3 regions of the Carnobacterium sp. CS13 genome follow, and region 1 is predicted to be linked to each of the others. Evidence: predicted binding sites of a transcription regulator. Region 1 holds the regulator's gene; each other region holds the start of a gene.
What was found. Region 1 encodes CtsR, which represses protease genes until heat stress. Its sites were predicted from a motif close to TTGGTCAAAAAAGGTCAAANA; they were not measured.

Region 1 (3,125 bases):
CATCGATTGCTCCCTCAGCTCCGCCAGCACCAATCAACGTATGCAATTCATCAATAAAAAGAATCACTTCTCCATCTTGATAAATTTCATCGATAATTTTTTTCATGCGTTCTTCAAACTCGCCGCGGTATTTAGTGCCCGCAACTAATGAACCCATATCCAGCATCATCAAGCGTTTATTGGCTAACGATTGAGGCACTTCACCGGTAACGATTTTTTGAGCCAATCCTTCTGCAATGGCTGTTTTACCTACACCAGGTTCTCCGATTAAGACAGGATTGTTTTTTGTTCGACGGCTTAAGATTTGAATAATGCGTTGGATTTCTGTCTTACGTCCAACGATAGGATCCATTTTACCAGCACGAGCGTTAGCCGTTAAATCTCTTGCTAATGAATCAAGTGTCGGCGTTCCTGCTACGGGTTTAGAAGCTGCCTTTGGACGTCTGCCTTTGCCATTTGTCACATCTGAGATCCCCATTTTTTTCAAAAGAATTTGACGGGTTTTGTTCAAACTAATATCTAAATTAGTCAAAATTTTAGACGATAAGATATCTTCTTCTCTTAATAGACCTAATAGCAAATGTTCCGTTCCTACTAAAGGAGCTCCCATTCGTCTTGCTTCGTCTGTAGCTAATGTGATTGCTTGTTTAGCTCGAGGCGAATAAGGCAAGACGGCGTTTTTCGAAACATATTTCATGGTTCCATAACCCGTGAAATGTTCTATTTCTTCTCTTACGTCTTTTTCCGTTACAGAAAATTGACGAAGTGTTTGGCCCGCAATTCCTTCTTGTTCAACCATAAGGCCCAACAAGATGTGCTCTGTCCCGACAGAATGATGACGGAATCCTTTAGCTTCTTCCTGTGCTAACATTAGAACCATTTTTGCTTTTTCTGAAAATAATTCATTCATATTTTATTACCTCCGTCTTTTAAGACTGTTCATATTTTAAATTGTTTAAAAATGCTATTAAAATGCGTGCCCGTAATTCATGTTCCAGTTTTGAGTCTAAAGATAAAACCGATTTCTCCATCGCTGATAACATTAAATTGGCTTCTCGTTTAGCTATCATATTGTCTTCGTATAACGTTTCTACGATTGAAAAAGCGTTCCTTTGAGAAATCTTATCTCCAACCACATCAATCAGCATATCCAACATTTCTGCTTCATCTAACAACTTTACTTTTATAATTCGAATATACCCGCCGCCGCCACGTTTGCTCTCAACCAAATAACCTTGTTGAACAGTAAAACGTGTGTTGATGACATAGTTAATTTGAGAAGGAACACAATTAAATCGATTTGCCATTTCACTACGCCTAATTTCGACTTGCTCATCCGTTCCAAGTACTTTCTTCAAATAAGCTTCAATGATATCCGACATATTTTGATTATTCATGTGCTATTCGTTACTGAAACAATGAAGATGTATGGTATGTATATTACCTATTTTTACCACACAATGCAACGGTGTTCTCTCAGTAACACTCCTTTTCTTTTTGTCTTAACACTAGACTTAATCGCTCGTTCCTTTTTTCCTCTAGAACAGCGTCAACCAATCAGACTAATCCTTGACTAATCCTGACTTTCATTATACGAGAAAATAAGCCATTTGAAAAGCCACACAGTCTCATTTGCCTTAAAAACTATTTAATTCTAACCAAATAAAAAAATAACCACTAATGAAATAAGTGATTATTTTTGTATTTTATTCTTTTATCGGGAAGACAGGATTCGAACCTGCGACCCCTTGGTCCCAAACCAAGTGCTCTACCAAGCTGAGCTACTTCCCGTAATGTTCTTCAATGTTAGTTTTGAAAAATGCACCCAAGAGGAGTCGAACCTCTAACCGCCTGATTCGTAGTCAGGTACTCTATCCAATTGAGCTATGGGTGCTGAATAATGGTGCCGAGGGCCGGAATCGAACCGGCACGGTGATCACTCACCGCAGGATTTTAAGTCCTGTGCGTCTACCTGTTCCGCCACCCCGGCATTTAGAACAAGCAATGATTTTTTCAAATCTTGCTTACTAGTTGGTCTAGTAAGCGGAAGACGGGGTTCGAACCCGCGACCTCCACCTTGGCAAGGTGGCGTTCTACCACTGAACTACTTCCGCAAATGGTGCCGGCTAAAGGAGTTGAACCCTCGACCCTCTGATTACAAATCAGATGCTCTACCAACTGAGCTAAGCCGGCTAATACAGTAAAAAGAATAAATGGTGCGGGTGAAGGGACTTGAACCCCCACGTCTCTCGACGCTAGATCCTAAATCTAGTGCGTCTGCCAATTCCGCCACACCCGCTAAGCGTAGCATAACTATCCATCATAGATGTTTAGTTATGAGTCATGCAGGATTCGAACCTGCGACCCTCTGATTAAAAGTCAGATGCTCTACCAACTGAGCTAATGACTCATGGTGGAGGTTAACGGGATCGAACCGCTGACCCTCTGCTTGTAAGGCAGATGCTCTCCCAGCTGAGCTAAACCTCCATGGGATAAATTAAATTTAATGAATCAATGCGCGGCAGCGTCCTACTCTCACAAAGGGAAACCCTTCACTACCATCGGCGCTAAGAAGCTTAACTGCTGTGTTCGGCATGGGAACAGGTGTGACCTTCTTGCCGTCACCACCGCACATTTTTTCATCAAGAGAACGGTGTTCTCTCAAAACTGGATAGTGTTTTTCTCTTGCAACATCGTGTCGAAACCAAGACACCGTTTAAAAAATTGGTTAAGTCCTCGACCGATTAGTATTGGTCCGCTCCATACATCGCTGTACTTCCACTTCCAACCTATCTACCTGATCATCTCTCAGGGGTCTTACTCACTTACGTGATGGGAAATCTCATCTTGAGGGGGGCTTCACGCTTAGATGCTTTCAGCGTTTATCCCGTCCACACATAGCTACCCAGCGATGCTCTTGGCAGAACAACTGGTACACCAGCGGTGTGTCCATCCCGGTCCTCTCGTACTAAGGACAGCTCCTCTCAAATTTCCTGCGCCCGCGACGGATAGGGACCGAACTGTCTCACGACGTTCTGAACCCAGCTCGCGTACCGCTTTAATGGGCGAACAGCCCAACCCTTGGGACCGACTACAGCCCCAGGATGCGATGAGCCGACATCGAG
Region 2 (3,125 bases), 880 kb from region 1:
TAACTGCATTAACCGTCGTGTTACTTGATCTAACTCAGTCGGCATTGAATTCATTTCAACTCGAATCGTTGCACAAGCTTCGTCCACCAAATCAATTGCTTTGTCTGGCAAATACCGATCAGTAATGTAACGATCAGAAAGAGTAGCTGCTGCGACCAACGCATTATCATGGATGTTCACACTGTGGTGGATTTCAAACCGTTCTTTCAATCCTCTCAAAATACTGATGGTATCTTCAACTGAAGGTTCATTGACTTGCACTCGTTGAAAACGGCGTTCCAATGCCTTGTCTTTTTCCATATATTGTTGATATTCATCTAATGTGGTCGCACCTATACAATGCAACTCACCACGAGCCAACATTGGTTTCAATAAGTTTCCAGCATCCATGCTGCCTTCTGTTTTTCCAGCACCGACGATAGTATGGATTTCATCAATAAACAAGATGATTTTCCCTTCGCTTTTTTTCACTTCTTTTAAAACAGCTTTTAAACGTTCTTCAAATTCGCCACGAAATTTAGCTCCAGCAATCAACGCTCCCATATCTAAAGAAAATATTGTTTTGTCTTTCAGGTTTTCAGGGACATCTTTTCGGACGATTCGTTGAGCTAGCCCTTCCACGATGGCTGTCTTACCAACTCCAGGTTCACCAATTAAAATAGGGTTATTTTTTGTTTTACGCGACAAGATACGAATCACATCGCGGATTTCTTCGTCCCGTCCAATGACAGGATCTTGCTTCCCGCTTTTAACGGCTTGCACAAGGTCTGTGCCATATTTTTCTAGGGCTTGATAGCCTTCTTCTTGGTTTTGTGACGTCACACGCTCTCCTCCTCGCAATTGTTCGATTTCCGTCCTTAATTGTTTTTCTTTTATTCCTTGTGAATCCAAGTAGTTTGTTAAAACATGGTTTTTTAGTTTCATTAAAGCTAAAAGAACCATTTCTGTTGCTAAATAGTCATCTTGGAAAGATTCTCGCAACTGATCGGCTTCAGATAACAAACGAAATAGATTTTGGCTCATAGTTTGGCCATAACTAACTGTATTGCCTTCAACAACTGGCAAGCGATCGAGTTCCTCATCAATAAGCTGTTCGAATTTAGTAACGTCAACGCCGCTATTTTGATAAAAATTACGTGCAAAATGACCCGGTGTCATAAATATTTTCCACAAATGCAAAATGTCTATCTCTTGATGGCGCCTTGTAACAGCTATTTGCTGTGCATCACCTAAAGCTTGCTGCATAGTGGAAGTTAATTTTTCAATATCCAACATACATTCCTCCCTTTTTCTTTTTATTCTTGAACTTATTATATCTATTTGGTCAGAATTGGTCAATAATATAGCTACGTTTTTAATAAAACAGTGGGTTCACTGTTTACTTTACCCCTTTAAATTTTCTAGTCAAATTTTATTATCTTTTTCAAAAAAACAGCACCCTTTCTCATAAAGCTTAGCGAGAAAGAATGCTGAACAGTTTTCAATAGATACTTTTCTTTTGCTCTTTTTCGGGAAAAAAGTCTCCGACCTGGTGGGTTAATGCATTTTCGATACTATCGTACAACTGATCCAAAACAGCTTGTTTCTGCAACTGGATTTTTTTGAGATCGTATTTTTCTCCGTTTAACTGCTCCAGCTTTTTAATGATTTCTGAAACAGGATCTTCATGAGTAAAAACACGTTCTGGCTGCCCAATAGCCTGAAAAAAATAATTTACTTTTTTATCCCAACCGACAGCTAAACTTGGAATGCCGAGAGAACAAGCCACAATATGACTGTGCAATCTAAAAGACAAGATGGAATGATAACCAGCAATTTGCCGAACCAGATCCTCGCCTGTCATCGGACGCGGAGCTGCTAAATCTGATTTGCCTTGGGGATGCGAGCGGTTATAAGACGAAGCAATCTCTTTCGCTAATTCTTCATCTGCTGGATCGCCGTTACAAAACAACTGCCATTTCAAATCCTGTTTATCTAATTCCGCTACCACGTTTAACCAGAACTTTATCATTTGTTTTTTACGCCCAGCTAGATGCATCACACCCAACCCTATTCGTTCACTTGGTTCTTTTCTGATTCCATACTCTTCACTGCACCATAATGCTGTATCGTAAGTTTGTTGAACTTCTATTTCATCATCACTCATGATCTCTTTTTGAAAAGTTTCTAAGTTATCTCTCAGAGATACTGAGATAACATTTTCTTTTAATAATGTCTTTTTTAACAACTTTTTTAATTGACGCCCTTTGATTTTTCCTAATCCACAAGAGTGAAAAACCACTGGCACTCCTTTTTCACTTAAAGCTCTAACATACCTTGAAATAGGAATGATAAAATGGTTGAATAACAGCTGTCCGCCTGCAAATACAGCAATATCGTAATCATCATCACAAATATCTTGAATGAACGTCTTTTTACCTTTACTGCTGTTGAGCAGAAGATAAAGCGGATATTCAATTGCTGAGTGAAAATGCCGGTTAAAATTAAACAGCTTGGCATGCGATTTTTTCGTGTTTGGATTGTCTTCATACCCTTTTTTCCCTGAGATATCTCCCATCACAAGTGTACAATTGGAATACTCTTTACGAATCAAACTAGCAACCGTTTCACAAATGACGCCGTCTCCGAGGTTTTCAGAATAAACTTCACCGATCAAAAGTACCTTCACGATTCATCCCCCCTCTTATCCTCCTAGTATAGTTATTACTTTAAAGACCAGAAAAACAAGTGTCAATTTTGAGGACTTAGCTGTACAGAAACTTAGTTGATCAGTTTATATCTTATGCGCAAATTTAAAGAACTGTTTTCATCAACGAATTCCTAGCGCAATACGAGCATAACGGCTCATTTTTGAAGTATCCCAAGCAGGATACCAAACCAGTTTTACTTCTGAAGCCCTCACTTCAGGAATAACTTTTAGAGCTTCTATAATATCATTGGTAATCACATCGGCAAGCGGACACCCCATGGTAGTAAGCGTCATTTCTACCACACAAAGACCCGTTTCATATAGGTAAACATGATAAACGAGTCCTAAATTAACAATATCGATTCCCAATTCAGGGTCAATAACTTGTTCCAAAGCTGCACTAATACGCTCATGAATTTCAGCTGCTTCTTCTGTA
Region 3 (3,125 bases), 650 kb from region 1:
GTCTTACCAACACCAGTTGGCCCTACGAATAAGAAAGAACCAATTGGGCGATTTTTCTTGTTCAATCCAATACGGCTTCTGCGAATAGCTTTGGAAATTTTATCAATTGCTTGATCCTGTCCAATCACATGTTTGCTTAATTCCGTACCTAAGTTTCTTAATTGGGTTTGTTCTTTTTCTTTTAATTCCCCAACTGGGATATTGGTTTTCATTTCAATAATATTGACCATATCTTGTTCAGTCACAACCGGGCGTTCCGAATCGGGTTGTTGTTGATCGCGCATTGCCGCAAATTTAGTTGCTTGGTCACGATAAAAAGCGGCTTTTTCATAATCTTCTTGCTGTAAAGCTAATTGTTTCTGATGTGCAGCTTCAGCAATTTTATCTTCAATCATTTTTGGATCGATTGCTTGAATCGTCAAGTTTTTCTTAGAACCGGATTCGTCTAGCAAATCAATTGCTTTATCTGGCAAGAAACGATCTTGGATGTAGCGATGTGATAGCATGACGGCATCTTTAATGGCTTCATCCGTATAAGCGACTTGATGGTAATCTTCATATTTCTTTTGAATTCCTTTTAGAATCGCGACTGTTTCATCAACAGTCGGTTCGCTTACCCGGACAGGCTGCATCCGTCTTTCTAAAGCAGCGTCTTTTTCGATTGAACGGTATTCTTTTAATGTTGTTGCACCGACCATCTGCAATTCGCCACGCGCTAATGCTGGTTTCAAAATATTTCCGGCATCCATGCTGCCTTCAGCACTACCAGCACCAACTATTTCATGCACTTCATCAATAAAGAGAATGATTTGCGGATTCTTTTTCAACTCATCGATCAATTGTTGCATCCGCTCTTCAAACTGTCCCCGGATACCGGTTCCTTGAACAAGAGAAGCTACATCAAGACGAATAACTTCTTTATCCATTAGTTTTTGAGGAACTTCTGCGTCAACGATTTTTTGAGCTAGTCCTTCAACGACTGCCGTTTTACCAACCCCAGGTTCGCCAATTAAAACTGGATTATTTTTTGTTCGACGATTTAGAATCTCAATGACTCGTTCGATTTCTTTATCTCGTCCGATAATAGGATCGATAGCTCCAGTTCTAGCTAAATCTGTTAAATTCGTACCGTATTCGCCTAATAAACCACTTTTTTTATTAGTAGGCGGTTGTCCGTTTCCGGAATTGCCGCCACTTTGAGTCGGTGGTACACCTTGACCAGTTGGATTTTGCATAGAACGGAAGAAGTTATCCAATCCGCCGAATCCAAAAGGATCTTGAGGTGTAGGACGATTATTTCTGGAACTTCCACTTTCATTAGCGTTTTTTAGTAGTTGATAACAATTTTGGCAAATATCTAATTGACCTTTTTGGCCATTCATATTTGTATATAAATGAATTGTTGCATCTCGTTGATTACAGTTTTGACATAACATAACATGCACAACCTTTCAGTAATTAAAGTTTACAAGAAAAGGGCGGATGAACGATTCAGTACTGGAGAATTGAAAATCAACTGTACATGACCTTTCTCTGACCTTCCCTGACCTTATGTTCTTATTATACACTGACCTTGTCTGACTTTCAAGTGTAATGCACTATCTTTTAGTAAAAAAATGCATTACAATTATAAAGATTAAAAGATGAAAGAAGTGAAGAAATGGAAAGCGGAGAGATGGCAAATGAAGTTGAAAAACTAATCAATGGAGATTTAAAAGAACTGTTGATAGCAAAAGAAGACTTCATGCAATTCAGAGAAATATGGCTGAACCATGAAAAAAAAGATCAGATTATTGGTGAAGCAAAGCACAATGGAGAAGTTGTTTTCCGGTATCAAACTTTCGCTGAGTAAAGAATATACAGGGAAAATACAAAAGAAAAAGAGAAAATGGTTGTAGAAACTACTTAAAAATGGTAGTCTATAAAGATGAAAGGGTTATTTCATGGAATGTTTGTTTCAATGCGTTTTATTTGGAAGAAACAGTCATTTGAGAGTGGCCCTGATAAATTATTATTTACTAAAAGGAGATCAAACATTATGGAAAAACGCGATTTTCATGTAATAGCTGAAACAGGGATTCATGCACGTCCTGCAACTTTATTGGTGCAAACAGCGAGCAAATTCAATTCAGATATCAACCTAGAATATAAAGGTAAATCTGTTAACTTAAAATCTATCATGGGTGTTATGTCTTTAGGCGTTGGCCAAGGTGCAGAAGTTGTGATTACTGCCGATGGAACTGACGAAGCTGAAGCAATCAACAGCATCGAAGAAACGATGAAGAAAGAAGGTTTAGCTGAGTAATGGTTGAAAAATTGAAAGGGATTGCGGCAAGTGATGGCATTGCAATAGCAAAAGCTTATTTACTTGTTGAACCCGATTTATCTTTCGACAAATTCTCAGTTGAAAATTCTGATTCAGAAATTGAACGTTTGAAAAATGCGTTAAATAAAGCTACTCAAGAACTTGAGCTGATTCGTACTAAAGCTGCTGAAGCTTTAGGCGAAGAAGAAGCTCAAGTTTTTGATGCTCATTTGATGGTTCTTTCTGACCCTGAATTAATTGGGAGCATCGAAAGTAACATAAGAGATAACAAAGTGAACACTGAAAGTGCATTAAAAGAAGTGACGGATATGTTTATCGGCATTTTCGAAGGAATGGAAGACAATCCTTATATGCAAGAACGTGCAGCTGACATTAAAGATGTTACTAAACGTGTATTAAGTCATTTGTTGGGAGTGAAATTACCAAACCCATCAATGATTGATGAAGAAGTAATTGTCATTGCACATGATTTAACCCCAAGCGATACCGCACAATTAAACCGTAAATTTGTAAAAGCATTTGTAACGGATATTGGTGGCCGTACGTCTCACTCTGCAATCATGGCTCGTTCACTTGAAATTCCTGCAATCGTAGGAACAAAAGAAATTACAGCTATTGTAAAAGAAGGCGATCTTCTAATTGTGGATGGTTTACAAGGGGATGTTTTGGTTCACCCAGAAACTGCAGATGTATCTGAATACGAAGAGAAAGCGTCTCAATTTGCAGCTCAAAAAGCTGAATGGAATAAATTGAAGAACGAAAAAACTCTTACAGCTGATGGCAAACACATTGAATTAGC

Region 2: the regulator CtsR is predicted to act here: its motif matches at 1,321-1,341, upstream of clpB (ATP-dependent chaperone ClpB).
Region 3: the regulator CtsR is predicted to act here: its motif matches at 1,531-1,551, upstream of JHE06_RS03850 (ATP-dependent Clp protease ATP-binding subunit).

What each region holds. Positions count from the first base shown of each region.
Region 1 is NZ_CP067364.1:154,410-157,534, reverse strand. It holds gene JHE06_RS00750 (ATP-dependent Clp protease ATP-binding subunit) at 1-910, opposite strand, end outside; gene JHE06_RS00745 (CtsR family transcriptional regulator) at 930-1,397, opposite strand; tRNA gene JHE06_RS00740 (tRNA-Pro) at 1,718-1,791, opposite strand; tRNA gene JHE06_RS00735 (tRNA-Arg) at 1,821-1,894, opposite strand; tRNA gene JHE06_RS00730 (tRNA-Leu) at 1,902-1,990, opposite strand; tRNA gene JHE06_RS00725 (tRNA-Gly) at 2,043-2,114, opposite strand; tRNA gene JHE06_RS00720 (tRNA-Thr) at 2,118-2,193, opposite strand; tRNA gene JHE06_RS00715 (tRNA-Leu) at 2,215-2,299, opposite strand; tRNA gene JHE06_RS00710 (tRNA-Lys) at 2,338-2,410, opposite strand; tRNA gene JHE06_RS00705 (tRNA-Val) at 2,412-2,487, opposite strand; rRNA gene rrf (5S ribosomal RNA) at 2,517-2,632, opposite strand; rRNA gene JHE06_RS00695 (23S ribosomal RNA) at 2,725-3,125, opposite strand, start outside.
Region 2 is NZ_CP067364.1:1,032,141-1,035,265, reverse strand. It holds gene clpB (ATP-dependent chaperone ClpB) at 1-1,272, opposite strand, end outside; gene JHE06_RS04975 (polysaccharide pyruvyl transferase family protein) at 1,481-2,668, opposite strand; gene JHE06_RS04970 (metal-sulfur cluster assembly factor) at 2,810-3,125, opposite strand, start outside.
Region 3 is NZ_CP067364.1:804,625-807,749, forward strand. It holds gene JHE06_RS03850 (ATP-dependent Clp protease ATP-binding subunit) at 1-1,436, opposite strand, end outside; gene JHE06_RS03855 (hypothetical protein) at 1,661-1,852, shown strand; gene JHE06_RS03860 (phosphocarrier protein HPr) at 2,039-2,305, shown strand; gene ptsP (phosphoenolpyruvate--protein phosphotransferase) at 2,305-3,125, shown strand, end outside.